Regions from separate parts of the Paralabilibaculum antarcticum genome, predicted to be linked through region 2. Evidence: riboswitches for the same ligand, from Rfam matches in the RefSeq annotation. Region 2 holds a riboswitch; each other region holds the start of a gene.
The links. A riboswitch is a leader RNA that binds a small molecule or an ion and turns the genes downstream of it on or off. The one in region 2 is predicted to bind cobalamin.

Region 1 (6,317 bases), on a different contig from region 2:
TGTTGTGCATTATCACGAATTCCTTATCCTCAAAAATACGGATGAATTCTATCTTGCAACCTGAGGGCTCATTGGTAAAATACATTTCATATGTATTTTTCCCATTCGGTAATGTATAATTATGACTTTTAATATTCTCATCTATAAAATTCAAAACATCTGAACTTCCAGTTTCGAATGATTTAATAAATGCTACTGCCTTTTCTTTTTGTGTTAATTCCATTTTTTTCTGTTTACAAGCGATTAAACCCATGATTAATACTAAACTAATTATTGCTGTTCTCATTTCGTCGTGAATTATATTTTCAACGACACAAAACTATCCCAGCTTGCTAGTTTTTAAAAGGTAATAATCTTCAATAATAGGGTAAATATGTAACCAAGGAGGTGTTTTCTTATCTTATAAACTAATTCTTGTTGAATGAAACAGGTAGTAAATAAAAATAGGATAATTGGGTTTAGATTAACTTAGAAGGAGCCGTTTTATTGTAAAAAACAACTACTCACAACAATAATTATAGACCATTTGGCAGATAGCAATTAAAAAGTAAATGTGTACATTTAATACAAATTATATTAGTTTCACAGGTTGGCTTTTCAAAATGCCAAACGCCCCATATTCTCAACGTAGACAAGTTTGAGAAACTATTGCTAATGAAATAAGGATAATTTGAAATTTAGCAATTGATAAAAATTATTGTAATTAGAACTCAATTTACAATTTTAATGATTCTTAATATGGGTGTTTTTATAAAAATGAATTTGTAATTAAAACAATGAGGGATATAAGTTATGTATGATTTTGTTATTGCTGCTTTGCCATGGATTGCTATGGGGATTACGATTGCGTTGGTTCTTGCAAATGAGAGTAACAAAAAGAGAGGAAAATATTATTCTAATAAAAGAACTGATAATATTGCTGATGAGGAAACAGCTAATGAAAATGGCGAAAAGAATTATATTACGTACGGGATGCTTTTTGGAATAGCTATTGGATTATCGTTAAGTGACAAATTTGGAACGATTACCTTAACTTATGGGATTTGTTTTGGAATGCTAATTGGAACATTTGGGGGAATCTTGTTTAAGAAGAAGTAAAATGACCTGATTGAATTTAATGGCGAGGATATAAAGTCAGCCTACAACAACTAAGCGTTCAACAAAAGCTAAATTGTCATGGGCGCGGATGAGCCATTTGATCTCGATAGTTATTGAGATAGTACAATTAATAAACACCAACAAGCTTTTATTAATAAGCCAATCTTAAAAATAAAAACGCCTTATTTGTGAGGTGTTTTTTTTTGCTTAATTAACTACAAAAAAATAAGTGTAGGTCCGATTTCTCTGGGCTTACACTTATTATATAGGAATGATTCTTTTGAATCATCTGGTCACTTGAACCACTTTGGTCACTATTTTCTGAAGGCATAATTGTACTCTTTTTTATCTGATACTAAACGAACTTTATAATCTCCTTTTGGCAATGCTTCTACATTGAATTTTTTAGAGAAAGTTGGTTCAGCAGAGTAAGTTCCTTCAAATACTTCATTACCCGATGCATCGCTAATTAAAATATCAAAATCATTGTTCTGGAATGACAAGTAAGTTACAAATAAAGCTTTGTCGTCAGTTCTGAAAAGAGTTTTCTCAGCAATTTCTTCAGCTGCTTCAGTAACCAATTTGTTGTTTACAACTTCAAATGATTTCTCAAGACTTTCTTCTTTTCCAGTTAAAATAATTTTGTAGCTACCATCTTCAAGGTAAGAGAAGTCGAATAATTTTTGAGCGGTTGTTGCTGCATCTACTTTTCTTGAGTAATACAAGTTTCCAGCTTCATCATAAATCTTCATTTTAAGATCAGCTTCTGAAGGATTAATGATTGACACAATTGAATAGTCGGTGTCTAAATAAGAGTTGATACGAATGTTACCTGTTGCAAAAGCAGAATTGGCTCCTAAGAATAAGACGACCCCTAATACGATTCTTTTTAAATTTTTCATTTCTTTAGTTTTTAGTGATTAAATATTTATTAAATCAGTCATCGTTTATTTGTGATTAACTGACATTGTAAATCTATGTAATAATCGTAGAAATGATCTAAATAATAATGCAGAAAATTGAAGAATTAACAAAAAAAATCACTTAAAACGGTTGCGGAAGCTCCCGAAATTGTTTGCGTTACATAGATTTAATAAAGAATTTTATCATTATTAAGCTTAATTTGACTTTTTAAGACTTATGATAACGTTTTCGAATTTTGCGAAAAATGGGCAAAACGTCATTTTTTGACTTGGCTCATGAAAAAAATGATCAGATTTTTGGATTAGGGTGGGTGTAAATATGATCTATTAAGACTATTTTTGACATGATTTTTAATTCACACCCTATTTTTTTTAGTAATAACAAGGTAAAAACACACTATTATATATGAATTATCAAAATTTGATTGATTTTTCCATTTACCCACCAGATTTGAATCGATTTGAGAATGCTTGGAAGGGACTTGAAGAATATGTAGAAAGAAAAGAATTGGATGGCGTAGAACTTTTGATTGGTTATGATCGTCCTTCTAATGATATTCCAAAAGAGATTGTGAAAAGTGTGCATTTACCATTTTGGGTCACTTGGTTAGATGTTTGGAGAAAGGGAGAAGATGGGGCAAAAGCTTATTTCCCAAAAACATCTGCAGAAGATTTAAAGTATCGTTGTGGTGGAAGCAATAAAATAGATATGATTGCCTCACAAAAACAATTGTGGGAATATGCTGCCCTTTTGAATCCTCAACATGCGGTTTTGCATGCTGCTCATGTTGAATTAGAGCATGCTTTTACTCGCGATTTTACTTATAAAAGTGCCGAAGTGTTGGCAAGTTTTGCTGATATGCTGAATAAAACAGCACAGGAATTTTCTGATGGAGAGCCGCCTGTTACTTTAGCAATTGAGAATTTGTGGTGGCCTGGTCTTGATTTTTTATTTCCGGCTGAAGTGGATGACTTTGCTGCTAGATTGGAATTTTCCAATTGGAATTTCTTGCTGGATACAGGTCATCTGATGAATACCAATATTGCTCTGCGCTGTGAAGATGAAGCGATTGATTTTGTTCTTGATCGTGTATCTCGTCTTTCGAAGGATGTGCAAGAGAAAATAAAGAGTTTGCATTTAAACTGTAGTTTATCTGGCGAATATCAACTGAAACAGGTACAAGAAGGATTGCCTTTCAATTGGTCAGAACTTAATTTTTCAGATAAATATTCAAGTGCTCGTAATCATGTTTTACAAATTGACCAGCATTTGCCTTTTCAATCATCGAGGGTGAAAGAGATTCTTGCAGAGCTTAATCCAGAGATTGTGATTCATGAATTTATTACAAAGAGTATGGATGAATTTTCGGAAAAGTTAGCTACTCAAATGAATGCATTGGGCTAGGAATATCTGCGGGCTTTGTTTTAATTTCTTTTTTCTCCAAAATAATCCATAGATTTGCAGCAATTAGGTTTCCAAGTTTTTGGGAATTAAAAGGGAATCCGGTGTGATACCGGAGCTGTCCCCGCAGCTGTAAGCCCTCAATGAATAATTCATTGATAAGTTCTGACAGATTAGCCACTAAGTGAATGTAGTTTCACATGGGAAGGCGTCAGGATGGGTAAGCCAGAAGACCTGCCTAAGGAAAAAAATGTTTCGTAACTTCGGGGAACTGAGTAACGAAGGTATGATTCTCGCAATTGTATTTTCTTGAGTTCGATCCCCACAATTATTGTGGAAGAAAATGAGTGTAGTAAACAAAAGCCCTTGGGCAATTCTCCTGTTTGTACTTTTAAGCAGCGCATCTTGTCAATTTACAAGTCAAAAAAAGATCGCTGCCAACGATGCTAATACTAAAATAGATTTAGCCTTTTACCATCCTACTATTATTAAGCATGCCAAAGGTTTTGAAATAAAAATCTTGGATAATGGTTTAAAAGAACTTACCGTTTGGGATCCTTGGAACAAAGGGAAAGTATTTCAAAAGTACTATTTAAAGAATCGTGGTGAAGAACTGAAAGATACAGTTCCAAGTGATGGTTTATTGGTTGAAGTGCCAATAAGAAGCATTGCTGCACTATCGAGTACCCAAATTGGGATCCTAAAATTTTTAAATGTTCAAGATAAAATTGTAGCGGTATCTCTTAAGGATCGTATTTATGATGAGGACTTGAATAAAAAGGCGCAAAATGGCGAAATACAAGCTGTTGGTCATTCCGAGACGTTAAACTTTGAGAAGATTGTAGAGATTGATCCAGAATTGGTAATGGTTGCTGGTTTTATGAAAATCTCCGAAAGGGAAACCAAATTAATGCAAGCGGGTTTACCTGTTGCCTATAATATCGAATGGATGGAATCTTCACCATTAGCAAGAGCTGAATGGGCAAAATTCATTGCAACTTTTTTTAATAAAGAAGCAGAAGCTGAAAAGCATTTTAAGGAAGTTGAAGATCGCTATAATGGGCTTAAAAAGTTGGTTTACGAAGTAGAAAATAAGCCATCCATATTGTCTGGGTACAATTTTAAGGGAACTTGGTATATGCCAGGAGGCCAATCGTACTTAGGGCAATTTTTACGTGATGGGAAAGCAGATTATTATTGGTTCTCAGATAGCACAAGTGGTAGTATTCCTTTAAGTTTCGAAGTGGTATTCGATAAGCAAGGTGAAGCAGATATTTGGTTTGGTCCGGGACAATGCAAAACATTGGAGGATTTGAAAAACTTAGATGATCGTTATACCTTATTTAAGCCATATAAAACTGGAAATGTTTTTTGTTATACGAAAAGAATGAACAGCCGTGGTGCCAATGATTGGTTTGAATCTGGTGTAATGCAACCCGATGTTGTTTTTAAAGATGCAATTAAAATATTACATCCTGAATTGTTACCAGATTATGAATTGTATTATTATCAGCAATTAAAATAAGATATGATATTGAAGAAAGGTGGAAGTTGGTTATCGCTCCTATTTGGGATTTTATTTCTGATTATTATTGGGGTTTTTCTTCTCGATTTGATTTTTGGAAGTGTAAACATTCCTTTTGAGAAAGTATTTGCAATTCTTTCGGGAGGAGATGTGAAAAACTCATGGAATTATATTGTTCTTAATTTCCGTTTACCAAAAGCAATCACGGCAATTATTGTTGGTGCAGGACTTTCTGTAACCGGGCTTATGATGCAGACTTTATTTCGCAATCCTTTGGCTGGTCCATATGTTTTGGGAATTAGTTCTGGTGCAAGTTTAGGCGTTGCTTTAATGGTTATGGCATCGGCAATTGCTCCTGTTTTATTTGGAGCTATTTCTGCATTTTTGGGAAGTTGGGCCTTAGTTGTATCAGCAGTTGTAGGAGCATCTCTTGTGTTTATGCTTGTGGCTTTGGCTTCTATTCGTATTTCCGACAGTGTTTCTTTACTGATTATTGGAATCATGTTTGGAAGTATAACGGGTGCTGTAGTAAATATTCTCCAATACTTTAGTGATCCGGAGCAAATTCAAAGTTTCATAGTTTGGACATTTGGAAGTTTGGCAGGTGTTACCTGGAACGAAATGCAGGTTATGGCCCCAATTGTTTTTTGCGGTTTAATTATAGCATTCTTTCTGATTAAGCCTTTGGATGCCTTGTTGCTAGGGGAGAATTATGCTCGCGGCGTTGGAATATCAGTTAATAAAACACGAATTGCAGTTATCATTAGTACGGCATTAATTGCAGGAACCTTAACGGCATTTACAGGACCTATAGCATTCGTTGGTGTTGCGGTACCGCATATCGCACGTTCTATTTTTAGGACAGCAAGCCATAAAGTATTAATGCCAGCAGTCGTTTTAATAGGTGCGGCTATCATGTTGGTTTGCGATATCATTTCACAAATACCGGGCAATCAAAATACCTTACCAATTAATTCAGTAACCGCTTTGTTTGGAGGACCAGTGGTGATTTGGGTAATCATGAGAAGTAGAAATGTAAAGGCATCTTTTGCTGGATAATTGAGCGTATGAAAGCAGAAAAAAAAGAAATTCAAGATATATTGGTAACACAAGATCTTTCCATTGGTTACAAGCAAGGAAAGAAGGAAAGTTTGTGTTTACTTTCTGATGTAAATCTAACCATCAGAAGGGGTGAAATGGTATGCCTTTTAGGACCAAATGGAGCAGGGAAATCTACTTTAATGAGAACCATTGCTGGTATTCAACCTCCATTGGCTGGATGTACTTTAGTAGAAGGGATTCCTATTAAGGATCGAAATTATAAAGAGATTGCTCAATTGTTAAGCATCGTTCTTACCGAGAGAATTAA
Region 2 (6,317 bases):
TACTACCGAAATTTCGGTAGTACTTAACGATAATTCGATTGTCAGTAATGCCGATGGAATCAGTACAAATGGAAGTACACTTACCATCAAGGCAGCAGGAAATTATAACATTAGCGGTTCCCTTTCCGATGGACAGATTATTGTTGATACCGAAGATGAAGACATTGTTCGTCTTATTTTAAATGGTGTTGATATCAACTGTACCTACAACTCTCCCATTTTTATTAGAAGTGCAGAAAAAACCATGATCGTTCTTGAAAAAGGCATGCAGAATTACCTAAGCGATGGTAATGTCTACACCTACGAAGAAGAAGATGATGATTCGAACGCTTGTATTTACAGCAAAGACGATATGACCATTTACGGCGAGGGCTCTTTGCTTGTAAAAGGAAATTTCAACGATGGAATTACAAGTAAAGATGGACTGATTATAGACAGTGAGTTGATCACGATAAATGCAGTGGACGACGGCATACGTGGAAAAGATTATCTGATTATAAAGAATGGTGATTTTTTGATAAGCTGTGGTGGTGATGGCTTAAAATCGGACGAAGAAGAGGATGATGCAAAGGGCTACATCTCTATTACAAACGGTAATTTCGAAATCACATCAGATGGCGATGCAATTACCGCAGAAACTGATGTGCTCATTTCCTATGCTGAGATGGACCTCATCGCCGGTGGAGGAAGTGCTAGTAATACTTATTCAAGCACATCTACAAAAGGAATTAAAGCGGGTTCACAGATTATCATCGAAAGTGGAGTTTTCAGTATCAGTTCTGCTGACGATGCCATTCATTCGAACGGGATAATTACCCTTAACGATGGTGTTTTCGAGATTGCTTCTGGTGATGATGGAATACATGCTGATGCTGATTTAGATATCATTGATAGCTACATTAACATCAGTGAATCCTACGAAGGACTGGAAAGTGCAGAAGGAAATATCAACATTTACGATGGCGACATCTTCACAATATCAAGCGATGATGGAATTAACATCTCTGCAGGAGGCGGTTCTTCGGGCCCAGGAACAAAATCGACTGGCACGTACGCCCTGAATATTTACGGAGGCTATATTGTAGTAGATTCGAACGGAGATGGATTGGATTCGAATGATGCTATTGTAATGAGTGGTGGAATCGTGATTGTAAGTAGTTCTGCAACAAATGAGAATAGCGCATTGGATTACGATGGTTCTTGCATAATTAGTGGTGGATTGCTTGTCGGATCTGGCACCTCACGAATGGACGAAGCTCCTAGCACTGCTTCAACACAATATGCTGCTAAAATAACTTTTAATAGTACCCAGCCGGCCGGACAAATGGTTCACATCGAAAGTGCCGATGGAGATCAAATTCTGACCATAAAACCAAAAAAGGCATTTCAGTCGTTCGTGGTATCTTCTCCAGATTTAAAAAATGGCGTAAGCTACAACATCTATTTGGGTGGCAACTCGAACGGATCAAAAACAAATGGATTGTACACTGGTGGCACCTATAGTGATGGCAGTCTCTATTCAAGCTTTACGATATCAAGTAAAGTAAGTCTTATCGATTAATTCATAAACAATACACATTTAGTTAGAAAGAAGGTGGCGGCATTGATGAGAATCAATTCGCCACCTTTACTTTTACTAGCCTATAAAACATTTCCTAAACTGATTCCAAAAAAAATCGTTCTTGGAGAAATTGGCCCATACACATAGGTAGCATCTCGAGAGTTTCCATAATCAGGATCGTCTTGAAATGAATTGAACAAATTCTTTACACCAGCATTAAATTCTATTTTCATCTGATCTCCAAAATCGATGTGATAAGCAAACTTGAAACCCAAATCGTAAAAAGAGTTGGTTTTCACCAAAGACTCCTCTATCAGCATACCATTTTTATCCAATCCTCCACCTAGGTGTACCATATGCATTGGCCCAGTATAGGTTCCATTAATTGACAGTTCGGTATGATGAGATGGATTCAAATTCACGAGAAGATAGCCATATTGGTTTGGGCTTCGCAAAACTTTATCCGTAAAGGTATTTTCACCCTGGTTTAAAGCAGTATCGTACTTGCCATTCTGAAGGGTGAAACCCAACTGACAGTTTACCACATGAGAAGGAACCAATTTGTACTCAAAATTTACACCCGCAACATCCGATCCTCCTGCATTGGTTCGCAAGGCAATTAAATCTTGCGAATTATCTGGATTTGGAATGTAATCATTGTAGAATGGATTGTTTAAACGGTTGTAAAACCCTTCCACCAAGAAATAAGATTCCCACTTATTCATTGTAAAATCCCATTCAGCAGAAAGCAAGTAAGTATTCGATGTTTCCTCTTTCAAATTCTCATCTAATTCGTGCGTAATGGTTCTGGCTGTTGATGCCTCAATGTGCAAATCCTCATCGAATATTTGTGGCGCACGGTATCCTCTAGCATAACTTGTTCTGACATTAATATTCTCACTTAGCTTAAATTGCAGATTAACACGAGGACAGAATACACTATTTGAAAAGACAGAATGATCGGCATCATTTTTAATACGGTAAGAATCAAATCGTCCTCCAACAAGCAAGTTCATAAAATTAAGATCCCATTTTACCTGAGCATACGAACCAAAAGTATTGTATCGCTGATCTGAAATCACCGTATTTTCAAGCATCAAATTCTTAATTGGATCGAAATAACCCAGCTTCTTATCTTTTAGTGTATTGTACGTATTCTCGATACCCAACACAATTTTCGCAGGTGCCATTAGAAATTTATCTAAATCAGTAGCATACTGTGTTCCAATAACACTGGCAATATCTTTTGTAGAGCCGAAAGCACTATAATCTGGTCGAGGAACTGTATAGGGATTTCCATCAGCATCCTCAAACATTTGTGTGCCATAATAAGTTTCACGATCGGTATATTGCCCCGATACAAAAGTCGATAATTTGTGCTTCCGCTCTTTATCCAAATATAAATCCCAGGTTAGGCCTCCAGCATGAATATCATGTTCTACCTGCTCAGCAATTTCCGAATTAAAAGGCAATCGATTTAAATGATCTCCACCACGACGATATTCGTTTATAAAATGATATTCTGCGGATAGTTTACTTCTATCTGAAAAACGATGGTAGGCTTGCATACCAGCTCCCTTACTCTTTATTTCAACTAGATTTGAGAAACCATCATTTGTTGCATCCCAGGCTTCTCTTTCTCGTTTGACACCAAACAAAAACATACCTGTTTTTCGGTCATCTGAAATAATAGAAGAATTAAAGTCAATATTAAAATCATTAGCCTTATCGTTAAGGCCCACACCCAATATATTATTTTGAATGTTAAGGCTAAAGTTGTTGCTAATAGGGTCTTTGGTAATTACATTAATAGTTCCTGCAATGGCGTTTGAGCCAAAAAGAGCAGAACCACCACCACGAACAATTTCGATACGCTGAATCATAGACGTTGGAATATGCTCTAATCCGTAAACACTGGCTAAACCACTAATAACTTGTCTACTATTAATCAGTATTTGAGAGTAATTTCCTTCCATACCATTCATTCGCACTTGGTTAAATCCACAATTATTGCAATTGTTTTCGACACGGATGCCAGGAGCAAACGCAAGACCTTCAGCTAACGAACAAGAGTTTACTTGCTGTAAGCTTTTGGCCGATAACATATTTACAATTACAGGCGCTTCCTTACGACTAACCTGACTTCTGTCTGCACTTACAACAATCTGTGCGAGTCCTATTACATCTTCCGATAAGGAAACCTGAAGATTTACGGGAACATTTTCCTGAATCTCAAATTGCTTACGCATTGGTTTAAAACCTACACAAGAAAACTGTAATTCATGTTTTCCGGGTTTTAAATTGCCCAGCAAAAAAGCACCCGAATCGTCGGTTAAAGTACCATTGGTACTGTTGGGAATCGAAACTGTTACAAAAGGAAGTGGGTCTTTCGACGATTGGTTAACTACCATGCCTTTAACAACCCCTCGGTAGTTATTTGGCATTGAAAATAAGCTAATACTCACCACAAAAAGCAAGTAAACAATAGCGCATAATTTTTTCATCATTTTGTTTTTTTGATTAAAAAATATGCTCTGGAAATAACTGGAAGGTGCACAGAAAGCCCAATACGAGCCCTATCAAATAGAATAACTGTACATCATAAACCCTTGTCCCGGAGCAATGATCTCTGTTGCAATGGCAGGTCTTCTGACTTATCTCTATCTGTTAACGCCTTCCCATCAGCCTTAGGCTGACAGTGGCACGTGTTAAAGATGTAACGAGAATTACAGCTACGGGCACAGTTCCGGGTTTACACCGGATTCCCTATTGAGCTTTCGCACCAATTGCAGCACAAATCTATAAACTATTTTGCTTTTAAGTTAAATGTAAAAACATGCTATAAAACAATATTTAAACACTTAGTATTGCTTATTCGCTTGCGCGATAGATAAGAATAATTTGCAATTAATAATGATTAGCTTATGAGATATTACTCACAAAACAAGAGCCATTGGCATTCGACAAAAGCATTTAAAATGCATTTCGTGAGTATGCACATCAACTTAAGAATGTATTGAGCAGAAAAACTGAGCTCTATTCTGCCTCATTAATTGAGTATCGCCTGTGATAGATGCTATTTTTTAGAAAAAAAATCATTAACTTAAAAATAAATGAAACTTATCACGTAAAACATAACTATAATACTTAAATTTTATATATTGATTATCTTCCCCATAAAATGCTAGTGCTCTAAATTTACCCATACAAATTAAACCTATGCCATAAACCTTTAAATCAGCAACTACAACACCTTCTTATATTTTAGACTAAAAAGAACAATCGTATGAAATACAAAAAATAAGCGAACCAAATATGTTATGCAGGCAAAACCTTCTGCTAAATTCACCTACAAAAAACTGCTCCCCTAAAGAAGTAAAGTTTGAAACATTTTCTTTTCCCTATCGTTTAATCATTCATAATCATTGAATCAATACCATTATTAATTGAGTATGAGAAATGAACAGACTTATTTTGCTGCAAGCTCATAATAATATTTTAAGCTCTTAAAACTAAAGAGTCTTATTAACAATAAAAATGCCCTAATTCTTACTTTTGTTTTGTAAAAGAAATCTCTAATATGCCAACTAACTCAAACGATAAACTTTACAAAAACATTATCGATTTTGCGCCCATTGGGTTCTATCAGACCAACCGGGATGGCAAATTCACTATGGTAAACAATGAAATGCTTTCCTTACTCGGTTTTGCAGAAGAAGAAGAATTACTCTCCAAAAACATAGCTGACTTTTATTTTGACACCCAAGAAAGAGAAAAATTAATTGCCAAATATGATGTTTCTCCAAAACCTCAGGTTAAAAATGTTGAGATTAAATTCAAAAGAAAAGATGGAAGTCCTATCTGGGTTTTAATGACCGCCAGAGCCATTAGAAACAAAGAGAACAAAACGGAGAGTTATGATGGTTTCATTATTGATATCACAAACAAAAAGGAAGCTCAAGAACGTTTGAAAGAAAGTGAAAATCAATTAACCTCATTTGTGAATTCATCTTCCAACATGATCTACATTAAGGATGGAAATGAGAAATACCTGAATGTAAATAAGAGCTTATGTGAATTTATAAATAAAAGTGAAGAAGAAATAAAATTCAAACGAGATGAAGAAATACCAAACAATCCTTTTCAGCTCGCTTCTAATCCTACCTATGAAAATGCACTAAGCAACAACGAAATAAATCGAAAAACAGTTCAGATTAAGGATCGCATTTTTGAGTTATCTAACTTCCCAGTTAAAGTTGATGGAAAAATAAGATTCGGAGGTATTTACAGAGACATTACGGAACGAACAAAACAAGAAAACATTCAACACTTTCTTTACGAGATATCAGAATTGTCATTTACAGAAAACTCGCTTTCCAATTATCTGGAAAAGATTCATCAGGAAATTAAAAAACTGATAAGCGCCGATAATTTTTACATTGCCATTTATCATTCTGAGTCTCAAGAATATTCCTTCCCGTACTCCGTTGATGCCTATGCCACTTACCCAGAAAACTACACCTCCAAATTAAAAGGCAGCCTAACCGATTTGGTGCGTCGGAACAGAATCGGTAAAATTATTGTTGGCAAAGAACAAGAACAAGTTTATGCCGATAGTAATGCGCAAGTAATTGAAGAACCCTCTGCTGCATGGATGGGTGCGCCAATCATCAACAAACTAACCAATCAATCCATTGGAACCATTGCAGTACAGGATTACAATAATCAGGACGCATATTCTGAGAATGATCTTAAA
Region 3 (6,317 bases), on a different contig from region 2:
CTTTATGATGAGGAGTATGCAAAATCGATTTTGGATCCATCTACTTATGGCGGAAGAATGGAAAATACTCAGTTTCAGACATCAAATTTTGATGCTCGTGTGGGGGTTAAACTAGCCGAAAATTGGAAACTTAATCTAAATGGAGGCTATTATGCTGGGAACGGTATTGAAACACCTGGTAATTTCTGGCATACAGAAGGTATGGATTCAAAAGATATTGAACGGTATACCGCTGGATTTGATGTTTTGGGAAGTATTGGGAATCATAAAATTACCTTTTCTCCATTTTATTCAGATGAAGACAACAAAACGGTAGATGTTGGTTCGGATGGTTATGGCGATTTTGAGAGTGATTACAAAAATTATGGATTTCAGTTATATGATACCTATGCCTTTGATGTGCATTCTGTTGCCTTGGGGATTGATAATAAAACTCAGAAATATGAAAGTTCTAATTTCGATACTGCAGGTGTATTAGAAGCTCCTTATCAACCAGATTACAATAATATTGCTACTGGAATTTTCGGACAAACTCATTTTAAATTTTTGAATGAAAAACTTGATTTGTCAGTAGGTGCAAGGGGAGATATGATAAAATTTGAACTGGAAGCAGACAAATTGTTGGCGAACGATAAAAGCTCTGAAGATTATTGGGTTTTTACTAAAAACATTGGTGTGAAGTATCAGTTGACTAAAGATCTGTCAGTACATTCTAGTTGGGGAGATGCTTTTTTAGCTCCTAAGGCATATCAGGTAGCTGGTTTCTATCAAAGAGGTACAGTAAAAACAATTGGAAATGCAGATTTGAACCCGGAAAAATCAAATACTGTTGATGTGGGATTTGCTTTTAAAAATTTCAAAAAAGGAATTAATTTTGATTTGACTTATTTCAACACCTACCATAAAGATAAGATTGTGAGAAGCAGTTTGCAGAATGGTGATATAACCTACATCAATGCAATGAAGTCTGAAATGGATGGTTTAGAGATCGTAGCATCGTATGATTTTGGGGCTGTGCAAGACTACGATTATTCTTTGCGTGTATATTTGAATTACACTCATCTTTTTGATGCTGATGTAACTTATAAAGATGCTACAGGTCTTACTCAAACAGGAGAAATGCGATATGTGCGTGACAATACTGCAACATTTGGAGTTGAATTCGATAATTTGAAAGGTTTTTCAACCCGTTTAAGTGGTCGCTATATTGGACATCGATACGAGAACAATTACATGTATGTAGCTGATTATTCAAATTGGCCAACGGTAAGTAAAGCGCCAATTGTTTACAATGCAAAGGAAGTTAGACCAGATGTACTTAATAAAGCTTTGTTACGCCATCCTGTATCTTATGTGTTTGATTTTTCTGCAAGTTATTCATTTAATGAAAAATACACATTAGGATTGACGCTAGCCAACTTATTAGATGAGAATTATACTGAAAAGGATGGTTATAATATGCCAGGAAGAGCTATTACTGCCAAATTTAGTTATCGATTTTAAAAAGAATTTTATTCAGTTAAAAGGGGATGTTCCAATTATGGGATGTCCCTTTTTTTTATGATTTATAGTTTGTTGTGTGTTGATATACAGTGTGTTTTAAAATAGGTTTTAAATAAGAGATTAGTAAGTCTCATTTTGATTTTTTTTATCTATATTTGCAAAATAATTGGTTCTCGTGAATCTGATTTTTGTCAGATAGAGATGAAAAGGGAATCCGGTGAAAGTCCGGAGCTGTTCCCGTAGCTGTAAGCTCAGAAGAAAGCTTTTTCACCACAATGCCACTGTTTGATATAATCGAATGGGAAGGCGGAAAAAGTTGAGTAAGTCAGAAGACCTGCCAATGCTAACTTGATTTTCAAAACATTCGGAGAAGGTGTTTGGAAGACGATCGAAGATTTTATTTCTATTGTTCTATCCTTGTATTTTCTTCTTTATCAAATATTAGATGAAGTTGAAGTTTTTATTTGTGTTGTTAGGAAGCTTTATAAGCTTGTGTAGTTTTGGGCAAAAGCTTGGTGTGGATACGATTCAGATTGAATCCATTGATATTGTTGCGCCTAAATTAAATCACTTTTCGACTACAGAGAAAAAAGTGCTAATTGATTCTACTTTAATAAAAAGGTATAGTGGGAAGGACTTATCTGGTCTTCTTCAAAAAACATCTTTAGTAAATATCTCATCAAATGGTGCGTATGGAGCACTCGCTACCGTTGGAATGCGAGGAGCATCAGGTACACATACTTCTGTTAATTGGAATGGAATTCCTGTTAATTCTTTAACAACAGGATCTGCTGATGTATCTTTAATAAACGCTGGTTCTTTTGATCAGGTTCAAGTGGTGTACGGAGCTGTTGGTTCTTTGTATGGTTCCGGAACTTTAGGAGGAGCTATTGAGTTGTCTAATCATCCCGATTGGAAGAAGAAATCTTCATTAGGATTGATGTCGGAAGTAGGTAGCTACTCAAATACAAAAACAAAAATCTTTGGGAAATATTCCGATAAGTGGATTTCTTATTCGGGACAAGCATTTTTTCAATATGGAAAGAATGATTTTTCATACACTGATTTTCATGATTTTGGATCGCCAACCGAGCGACTAAATAATAATGAAAACAGGGCATATGGGACAATTCAAGACCTACATCTAAAAATCAAAGAAAATTATATTGATTTAGGTGTATGGTATCAGGTTAAAGAAAAGAATATTGGCGGTTTAATGGGAATTGGAGCTCCTATTAGCTTTCAAAAACAAAGAGATTCGTCGTTTAAAGCTTACGTTGGCTGGAAAAAATTGATTGGTAAATTTCGTATGGAAGCGAAATCTGCATATTTATCAGATTATTTGAAGTATACCGATAGGGGAAGTGCTACGAATACAGGATATAAAATATTTTCAGAAATAGAATCGAAGCGCTGGCTAAATGATGTCAACTTTAGATATTATTTCTCCGATAATTGGAGTGTTGATGTTAATGGAAAGTACAATTGGTTAAAAGGAATTACAAATAATTACCAAGGTAATATTCATGAAAATGAATCGCGTTTATCTTTAGCTGCCAAATATACACCCTTAATCGGAACATTTATATTCACCTATGGAAAGGAATGGAATTCGGAGGTTAACCCACCCGAAATGTATTCTTTTAGTTCGTTGATTCATCTTTTTCCTAATATTATTGATATTAGAGCTAAGGCATCGACTCACTATAGAAGACCAACATTTAATGAACGTTACTGGAATAATTCTGGAAATGTGGATTTAAAATCAGAGAATGGATGGAATTACGAATTAGGTTTGATAATGCTTCAACGGAAGGCATTGTATGGTGATATTACCATTGATGTAAATGCGTATAAGGCTCTTAATGATGATTTAATTGCATGGCAACCCGTATCAGGAACGCTTTGGAAACCGATCAATATTGGTAAAACAGTACTTCAAGGTGTTGATATTGAGGCAACTCATCTTATGAAGGTCAAGAGTAATAGTCTACGAACTTCATTAAAATATGCCTATAACGATGCGTACAATAATGATAAGGAAAGTGTTGAGTATAAGGAAACGCTAGCCTATCGTCCGCATCATATCGTCAAATTTTCTTCTGATTATTTATTTGGTAAATGGGATGTTGGCGTGTTGGGGACTTTACGTTCAAATACCAATACTTGGGAAGGTGATCAGGTAGACGGAAATTTATTGGTAGATATTAACGGAGGGTATCGTTTCAATACCAAATTTGCAAATATTAAACTAACTGGTCGAGTAGAAAACCTGTTGGATGAATCATATGAAATTGTTAGGTTTTACCCTATGCCTGGCAGAGCTTATTATTTTGGGGTGAATGTAATTTTTTAATTAATTAGCTATGAAAAAGGTTTTGAATCTTGCATTAGGATTGTTAGTTGCAAGTGTGTTGTTTGTATCATGTTCTAGTGATGATAATGAAATTCCTCAATTAAAAGGAAATTTTGTATTAAATGAAGGAAGCACAAACGGGTCAATTAGTTTAATTGATAAAGATGATAATGTTACTTTAAATTATTTTGCATCAGTTAATAGTATCGCATTAGGTCAGTATCCTCAATCTCTGGCGATGAATGATGAATATGCATTTATTGTTGTAACTACAGGAAGTGGAGCTGGTTATGTTGAAGTTGTTACAGCTGTGGATTTTAAGCATTATGCAACAATTGAAGGCTTTTCATATCCTCGTGAAATTGCTTTTGCAGATGGTAAAGCATATGTGTCGAATGGAAATGGGGTTACAGGAACTTATCCAAATCAAGTAAAGCAAAATAATGAAGTTTTTGTTATTGATTTAAATACAATGACAAAAACAAAAGAAATTACTGTTGGTGCGGGACCCGAAAAAATGATTGTTTCAGGAAATAAATTATATGTAGCAAACAGTGGTGGATGGTCTAATGACGATAATACAGTTTCTGTAATAGATCTTGATACCGATGAAGTTGTAAAAACAATTACCGTTAAGTCATGTCCTAAAGATATGGTAAAAGATACCAATGGGGATCTTTGGGTTTATTGTTCTGGTGTACCTGATTATAGCAACTATCCAAATGTTAGTTATACAAATGCTGGTATTTCAAAAATTGATGGTGATACACAAGATGTGAACTCATTTGTTTTGACAAATTTAAGTACTAGTGGCATTAAAAATATTGCGATAAGCAAGGACAAAAAGACAGTTTACTTTATGTCTGATGCCGTGTATGCAATGAATATTACTGATACAGCTTTACCAACAACAAAATTTGTTGATGCTACTTTCTACGGAATGGATGTAAATCCTAAAAATGGAAACCTTTGGTTATGTGAAGGGACAAATCCTGGAAAAGTACTTGTTTACTCTTCTAATGGTGAGAAATTAAAAGAATTTACAGTTGGAGCTATACCAAATTCAACAATGTTTAGCTACTAATTCAGTAGTTGTAAAATAAATTTAAGCGTCATTTCTTTCTAAGAAATGACGCTTTTTTTATGCTCAATATTTTCTGTCGTTATCTTAGATAAAATTATTAAGTTTATGGTTCCAAAAGCCAAAGTGAAATAAATTCTAATTATCTATTTTATGAGAACTTCTATTTCGTTCTTGATACTGTTTAGTATGCAAGTTATGAATACTTCTACCGCAATTGCTCAAGCTAATAAATCTGTAAGTATAATACCAAAACCAGCAAGAATTGTTGAGGCAACTGGTAGCTTATCGCTAAAGGAGGATGTGAAGATATTCTTTTCTGAAGGAGTTGATGATAAGGAAATTCTGCTTTCTTATTTGTCTGATCAGTTAAATGAGTTAACTGGTGTTAGAATTCCTAAAAAAGGAAGCAGAAAACTGCCTGCATCGAATAAAATTATTTTTAAAAAGGTTAATGACCACAATTGGGGAGAAGAAGAGTATTCTTTAATAGTTGATGCTACAGGAGTTTTGATTGAGGCTAAATCTGGAAAAGGATTTTTTTACGGAATACAATCTCTTTTGCAAATAATTCCTATAAATGCTGGTATAAAAATTCCGTATGTAAAGATATTAGATGAGCCAAGATATAAGTATCGAGGTATGCATTTGGATGTTTGCCGACATTTCTTTTCGGTCGATTTTATTAAGAAGTATATCGATTTAATGGCAATGTATAAGATGAATACTTTTCATTGGCATTTAACCGAAGATCAGGGTTGGAGAATCGAGATTAAAAAATATCCTAAACTAACCGATATTGGTGCATGGCGAATTGAAAAGGATGGAACAAGGTATGGTGGTTTCTATACGCAAGATCAAATAAAAGAGATTGTAAAATATGCGTCAGATCGATTCATAACTGTTATTCCAGAGATAGAATTGCCAGGACATTCTGTTGCTGCTCTCTCTGCTTATCCGCATTTAGCTTGTGTTGATGGACCCTTTAATGTGGAAAATGAATGGGGTGTATTTAAAGATGTTTATTGCGCAGGAAAAGAGGGAACATTCTCATTTTTAGAAGATGTACTGTTAGAAGTTATTGATTTATTTCCATCAAAGTACATTCATATTGGTGGTGATGAGTGTCCTAAAACAAATTGGGAATCTTGTGATTTGTGTCAAAAGCGAATGAAAGAAGAAGGCTTAAAAAATGAGCATGAATTGCAATCCTATTTTATTCAGCGAATTGAGAAGTTTTTACTCAGCAAGAATCGTAAGATTATTGGTTGGGATGAGATATTAGAAGGCGGCTTGGCTCCTGAAGCAACAGTTATGTCATGGCGAGGAACAGAAGGCGGTATTGAGGCTGCCAAACAGCATCATGATGTAATTATG
Region 4 (6,317 bases), on a different contig from region 2:
CATTGTTACATCAGTAATGATTACACCACCTTTTTGAAGGTATTCATTCAGTTTTGGAGCCGCATTGTTCTGTACTTTTAGGATCTTAGCCAATTCAAAATCAGCAGATGTATGAATACAGTGTAACATCATCCATTTTGTTTCCAATGGCAAATCCATTCCTTTCAATTCAGCAGCAATGGTTCGGAAGCTTTCCTGCATAATCAATGGACCAGGTCTTCCATTTTGTTCCTCTTTGCTATAATATCCGCGTGGCGTGATAAAACGATCTCCTGAAATGTAAGACTGTGAATTACCGATAATTACAATTGAAAACATGTCAACCATTTCGGGATCAAAATCACGTAAGTTTGTTAAGGTAATTTGTTCTTCAGAGCGAGCTACCTGACGTACAATAGCAACCGGAGTGGTCTCTTCTCGTCCTTCTAAAAACAGTTCTTTTAAACGATACAACTGCCAATATCTCTTCTTGCTTTTCGGATTGTAAATGGCTGTAACAAAATCACCCATTACTGCAGCTTTAATACGCTTTTCGATTAGGGTATAGCTGGTTAATAAATCCGATAAGGACAGAATGACCAAATCGTGACTTAAAGGAGCGCCTAATTTTGCCGCTGCTGCTTGAAATGCCGAAATACCTGGTACAACTTTTAGCTCAACCTTCGATTCTGTTTTTTCTGCCATTTCGAAAACAAGCGATGCCATTCCATAAATTCCAGCATCTCCAGAACTAATTACCACAACATCTTTTCCTTGTTCTGCAAATTCGAATGCTTTTTCAGCTCTCTCCACTTCCTGACGCATTCCAGTATCCATGCATTCAGTTCCTTCTTTCAGAAATGATTCTATGAACTGAAAGTAGTATTTGTATCCGATCACAATATCGGCTTCTCTGATTGCATCAATTGCAGGATTCAAAAACATCTCAGGACTTCCTGGCCCTAAGCCTGCAACAGTTATCTTCCCTAATATATTTGGCATGATTTTTTATTTATTTCCGTAAAATATGATAATGGCGAAATATGGAATTTTTCGATCCTTCAAATTGTCCATATCGGTGCAGGTAAACTGCTTTTCTGTTCCTAAGTATTCCCCATAAAAGAACTGTAGTTTACTTTCTGCAATAAAGTCCTTGATCCAATCTCGAACTTTAGAAATTTTCATTAAAACAACCGTTTGATTTTGCTCCAAAAGAGATTTCAACTCTTCCTTATTTTCCAAATCAGGCGCAACCAAAAGCTTGTCGTTTTGAGTTACCAAAGGCAATCTCCCAGCCGATCCTCCTAGTATGAAAGCAGGAACTCCAGGAATCATATCAAAATCGATACTGTTAGCTTTAAAATCATCTAACAAGTAAGCAAATGTGCTAAAGAAAGAGATGTCGCCTTCGCTAACAACTGCAACCTGCTTTCCTTCTTTCACATCTTGCTGTACCTTTAAAAACAGGTCTGCATATGCTTTTTCTGCATGCGATCGATCTTTGCTCATCGGCACCGTAATCGGTACAAATTTGCACTCCTCAACATCCAGTTGTTTCAAAATCACCAAAGAGAAACTATCCTGATTTCCTTTCGATGTTTGCGTTGCCGGATAATATATTTTCTCCGCTTTCTTAAGACAATTCAAGGCTTTAACTGTAATCAATTCCGGATCTCCGGGACCTAAAGCCACTCCAAACACTTTTCCGCTCATATCTAACTATTCTCTCTGTTCTTATTAATGATGGTGATGTCCATGATCATGACTATGTCCGTGGCAATGATCGTGATCGTGATGGTGGTGATGTGGCTCAACTCCAGTTAAATCTGTCGATGCAATCAAATCTACTTTACCATCTAAGACCTCTTGCAACCTTGTATTTAAGATCTCAAACAAACCATCTGTATCACCTAATAAGGGTGCAATTGCAATGTTCTTATCCGGATTTTCCTTCACAAAAACATCCATTGTTTCATATGCTCTATCCATGTAAACACCAGGGAAAAACACGAAAGGCAGCATTACAATATTTTTAAAAGGCAAAACTTTCATCCATTCCAATACCGAAGGCAAAGCAGGATAAGTCATGCTACTCGTATAGGCATTAATTGAAAAAGGATACTTTTGTTTCTCCTGAATCAAACGGGTCATTTTTGCCAAATCACCATTTGCTTCGGCTTTTGAAGCTCCAATACCTAATCCCAGAAATGCTGTTTCCTCAACATTCCAGTTTTTGTCTTTTAGTGTCTCCTCAAGAAGCTTTACACTATAATCAACCATTTCATGGCAAGTTCCAATGTAATTTGCTAGCTGAATTTTCACATCATATTTTTCCTGAAAGCTATTTAGAGCATAAGGAATGTCTCTTTGAATGTGAACACCAGTAAATAGAAATACCGGTACAGCTATAATCTCCTTAACTCCTTTCTCAAGCAAGCGCTTCACGCCAGTTTCAAAATTAGGTTCCGAAAGTTCTAAAAAGCCAAGTTCCACCTCATAATCGGTAGTTTGAGCAGCATATTTCATTGCAAATTCCTGAAAAGCTTTTGCTCCTCTTTCTTTACGGGTACCGTGCCCACAGATTAAAATTCCTTTTTTGCTCATAACTATTCTATTTCTGATTCAGCCATTTGATTGATTAGTGGTGATAATTGTTCCGAGTAAGCCACAACCTCACCAACAATAAATATTGCTGGTGGTTTAAAATTGTGTTCCTCCATCATTTGAACAATCGTCCCAAGTGTTCCCTTAAGAACTTCCTGTTCTGGTAATGTTCCCCAACGAATCATGGCTACTGGAGTTTCTGGGTTTTTCCCACAGGCCATCAAGTTTCTTACAATTCTTGGGGCTTGTGTTACGCCCATATAAAACACAAGAGTATCAATTCCTGTTGCGATTTTGTCCCAATAAATCTCCGTTTTGTGATTTGCACATTGGTGACCAGTAAAGAAAGCCACTGATGAAGCTACATTTCGCAATGTAACCGGAATACCTGCGGCTCCTGGAACAGCTACTCCAGCAGTGATTCCAGGAATTACCTCAAACTCAATATCGTGTTCTTTCAAGCCTAAAATCTCTTCTGCACCTCGCCCAAAAACAAATGGATCTCCGCCTTTCAATCGAGCAATCTTTTTCCCTGCCAATCCATACTCAATCAACATTTTATTAATATCTTCCTGTGGGTAAGTATGTTGTCGGTTCTTTTTTCCAACATAAACAATCTCACAACCCTCTTTACAATAGTCTAGCAATTGCTTATTTACCAAATAGTCATAGAGTACCACTTCAGCATTTTCAATAGCTCGAATAGCTTTTAGTGTAATTAATTCCGGATCACCTGGTCCAGCTCCAACGATACTTACTTTTCCTCTTTCACGCATCATATTATCTCGAATTTCAAGCTTGCAAACGGAGGTTTGCCTTAAATTTGGGGTATATCAATTCTTACCTGTTGAAATCAACAAGTAGAATTATTGGATTCTAATTTTTTGAATTGCTTTCCGAAACAAGACTATGTTTTCACAATAATTGCTTGCGTCAACTTGTTTGTCGAAATTATTTTTATTGGTAAACCAGCACAATTTATTGGAATACAAAATGAGCGGAGCGCTCTTTGTTCCTGGTTTATTTTTGCAAAGTTGGCTCTTTTTGTAAGAACCAAAAACAGCATGCCCCGCAGGCATGAATACATCATATCTCATCATAATCTCACTTTTAGTCCCGAAAGTATCGATTAAACATATTTGTTATTAGGCAGGTCTTCTGACTTTCTCCCTCTTGTTGCGCCTTCCCATATCTTCCATAAGATACAGTGGCATTGTGCAACAGAGTTTGGTATAGAGATTACAGCTGCGGGTACAGTTCCGGATTCAAACCGGATTCCCTCTTTAATAGATGATCAAGAGATCTACTATTGCCAAATCACGTAACAAATGTATCAATTTAAATTTAAGATCCGCACGAGCTATCCTATATGGAATCCTTCCACAAAAACCATCAAACCAATACAACCTGAATATCAAACAATTAAAAATAACAACATCAAGTACATCTGTCTAAAAACATAAATAAAACTTCCATAACATCTAATCACAAGCGCAAACAAGTAAACCATATAAAAATTCTATAAAATTTCTACCTCAACATAATAATCTCTATATTTATAAAAACTAAAGCCTAAAATCATGAGTAAAGTAAGATTGGAAATTGATGGAATACGGATCTATCGCCCTAAAAGAAGTTGGAAATTATACTTTGTAATCATCGCTGACCATCCTACCGAAAATGATAAAATGATGGTCACTACCATTCCTCAGGAACCATTCAAATTGAGTAAGCGTCACGACAACGAATACTTTTTTGATACGGACCAATCTGGATCCGAAGGATTGTATATTTTGAGTAGGGAAATGCCAGAAGATCGAGAATTAAACGTGCATATCTATCTACGACATACAAGAAAAGCACAAAGAGATTTAGGCGAAATATTGAAAGAAATTGAAACAGGGATCGCTGGCGACGCTTTTGGCATTGTTACAGATCTTGTTGGCGCTGCAACAGTTCCTTGGTTGGTTATTTCCAAAAAGGCTGTCTCATTAGTTGGTAAGATTTTAAAAGACATTCCAGATCGAGATTTTGGTTTTATCAGTGCTTTTGAACGCTTTGGGCCAGAATTCGAAAAACAAACCGAAATTGATCGTGAAAAAGAATTTACTGGAGATGCGTCTTTAATTTACAGTTGGTCTCTGGATGAATAAGAAGACATAAAAAAAGGCTGATGAAAATCAGCCTTTTGTTTATCTAATAGTATAGAAAGCGTTTGATTTTATGAGTTGCAGTTTTTTGAAAAGGATCAACCTGAGCAATGACCATTTGCACTTGTGAGAACTTATTTACTCTGGAATTAACGTATTCGTGAAGCTCCTGCATTAAATCATCAATTTGCTGATCCACATAGTTTTCAACATCTTTCCTAATTGTTTTATATTGTTGCTCCAGTTCTTCATAATTAAAATGAACCATGGCAACTAGTTTTCCTTTTTTCTCAACTACAACTGATTCTACCACATGCTTGAAGTTGTTAATAACAGATTCAATTTCTTCAGGGTAGATATTTTCACCACTAGCACCAACAATCATATTCTTTAATCGACTTTCGATATAGAGATAATTGTTTTTATCCATTTTTGCTAAGTCTCCTGTCTTAAACCAGCCATCTTCAGTTAAAACCTCTTTCGTTTTTTCTGGATCTTTATAATAGCCTAGCATTACATTATCCCCTTTAGCCCATATTTCTCCCACCTGAGTAACAGGATCGGGATTATTAATTTTCAATTCTACTCCAATTAATGCAGGACCAGTTGATTGAAATTTAGTAATAGCTGGACCACTTCCTGCTATCAATGGAGCTGTTTCAGTTAAGCCGTAACCAATAGCATAAGGGAACTTTGCTTCTCTTAGGAATAATTCAACCTGATCGTTTAATTTAGCACCACCAATACCAAAGAAAGTTAATTCACCACCAAAGGTTTCCATCAGCTTTTTCCCTGCAATTGCATTTAATTTTCTACGGAAAAATGGAATTTTGTACAAATATCTGGTTAATGCTTTTCCATTGATGTTAGGTAGTATTTTTCCTTTGTATATCTTTTCAATAATCAGAGGAACAGAGAACATAACAGTTGGTTTAACCTCTTTTAATGCTGATATCAATAGAGAAGGTACCGGCGTTTTTCCAAGATAATAGATACATGAACCAGCCAACATTGGAATCACAAAACCTAAGGTGTTTTCGTAGGTATGAGAAAGCGGTAAAATAGAAAGGAAACGATCTGTTTCATTAATTGGATGAAGGTTTCTGGCACTCGTGGCATTGGAGCAAATATTCTTATGCGAGAGCATCACACCTTTAGAACTTCCTGTAGTTCCGGATGTATAAATGATCGCGGCCATATCATCTTCATTAATATGATAGTCTGTGGTAGATTTTTCTGCCAAGTCAAACTTAGGTGATGATTCCACTGAATTTATCAGTGAAAAATCCTCAATGCTAATTTTAGACTCTAAACTTTCAACATTGATATTATCTAATTTGGAAGACAAAGCTTTCGAGACAAAAATAAGTTTAGCTTCAGAATGTTGTAATATATTTTCAATTTCGAACTCGGTAAAATCCGGAAGAATAGGAACAACCACTGCTCCCATAAAGGTAGTTGCATAATATGCGACTCCCCAATTGGGCATATTTGTACTAAGAATAGCTATTCTATCTCCGGGCTTAATACCTAATTTCTCGTAAAATACAATTAAAGATTGAATATGTGAATTTACCTCGTTAT

Region 1: another riboswitch for cobalamin. It lies ahead of L3049_RS16600 (ABC transporter substrate-binding protein); the one in region 2 lies ahead of L3049_RS19755 (TonB-dependent receptor).
Region 3: another riboswitch for cobalamin. It lies ahead of L3049_RS16620 (TonB-dependent receptor plug domain-containing protein); the one in region 2 lies ahead of L3049_RS19755 (TonB-dependent receptor).
Region 4: another riboswitch for cobalamin. It lies ahead of cobA (uroporphyrinogen-III C-methyltransferase); the one in region 2 lies ahead of L3049_RS19755 (TonB-dependent receptor).

What each region holds. Positions count from the first base shown of each region.
Region 1 is NZ_JAKJSC010000005.1:37,087-43,403, forward strand. It holds gene L3049_RS16580 (nuclear transport factor 2 family protein) at 1-286, opposite strand, end outside; gene L3049_RS16585 (hypothetical protein) at 793-1,098, shown strand; gene L3049_RS16590 (hypothetical protein) at 1,413-2,000, opposite strand; gene L3049_RS16595 (TIM barrel protein) at 2,428-3,426, shown strand; cobalamin riboswitch at 3,475-3,679, shown strand; gene L3049_RS16600 (ABC transporter substrate-binding protein) at 3,767-4,948, shown strand; gene L3049_RS16605 (iron ABC transporter permease) at 4,952-6,007, shown strand; gene L3049_RS16610 (ABC transporter ATP-binding protein) at 6,016-6,317, shown strand, end outside.
Region 2 is NZ_JAKJSC010000009.1:30,560-36,876, forward strand. It holds gene L3049_RS19750 (carbohydrate-binding domain-containing protein) at 1-1,561, shown strand, start outside; gene L3049_RS19755 (TonB-dependent receptor) at 1,642-4,065, opposite strand; cobalamin riboswitch at 4,184-4,364, opposite strand; gene L3049_RS19760 (PAS domain S-box protein) at 5,142-6,317, shown strand, end outside.
Region 3 is NZ_JAKJSC010000005.1:45,309-51,625, forward strand. It holds gene L3049_RS16615 (TonB-dependent receptor plug domain-containing protein) at 1-1,503, shown strand, start outside; cobalamin riboswitch at 1,654-1,861, shown strand; gene L3049_RS16620 (TonB-dependent receptor plug domain-containing protein) at 1,949-3,859, shown strand; gene L3049_RS16625 (YncE family protein) at 3,870-4,943, shown strand; gene L3049_RS16630 (family 20 glycosylhydrolase) at 5,094-6,317, shown strand, end outside.
Region 4 is NZ_JAKJSC010000005.1:186,814-193,130, reverse strand. It holds gene cobJ (precorrin-3B C(17)-methyltransferase) at 1-981, opposite strand, end outside; gene cobI (precorrin-2 C(20)-methyltransferase) at 988-1,692, opposite strand; gene L3049_RS17190 (sirohydrochlorin chelatase) at 1,717-2,583, opposite strand; gene cobA (uroporphyrinogen-III C-methyltransferase) at 2,586-3,362, opposite strand; cobalamin riboswitch at 3,715-3,915, opposite strand; gene L3049_RS17180 (hypothetical protein) at 4,164-4,736, shown strand; gene L3049_RS17175 (AMP-binding protein) at 4,780-6,317, opposite strand, start outside.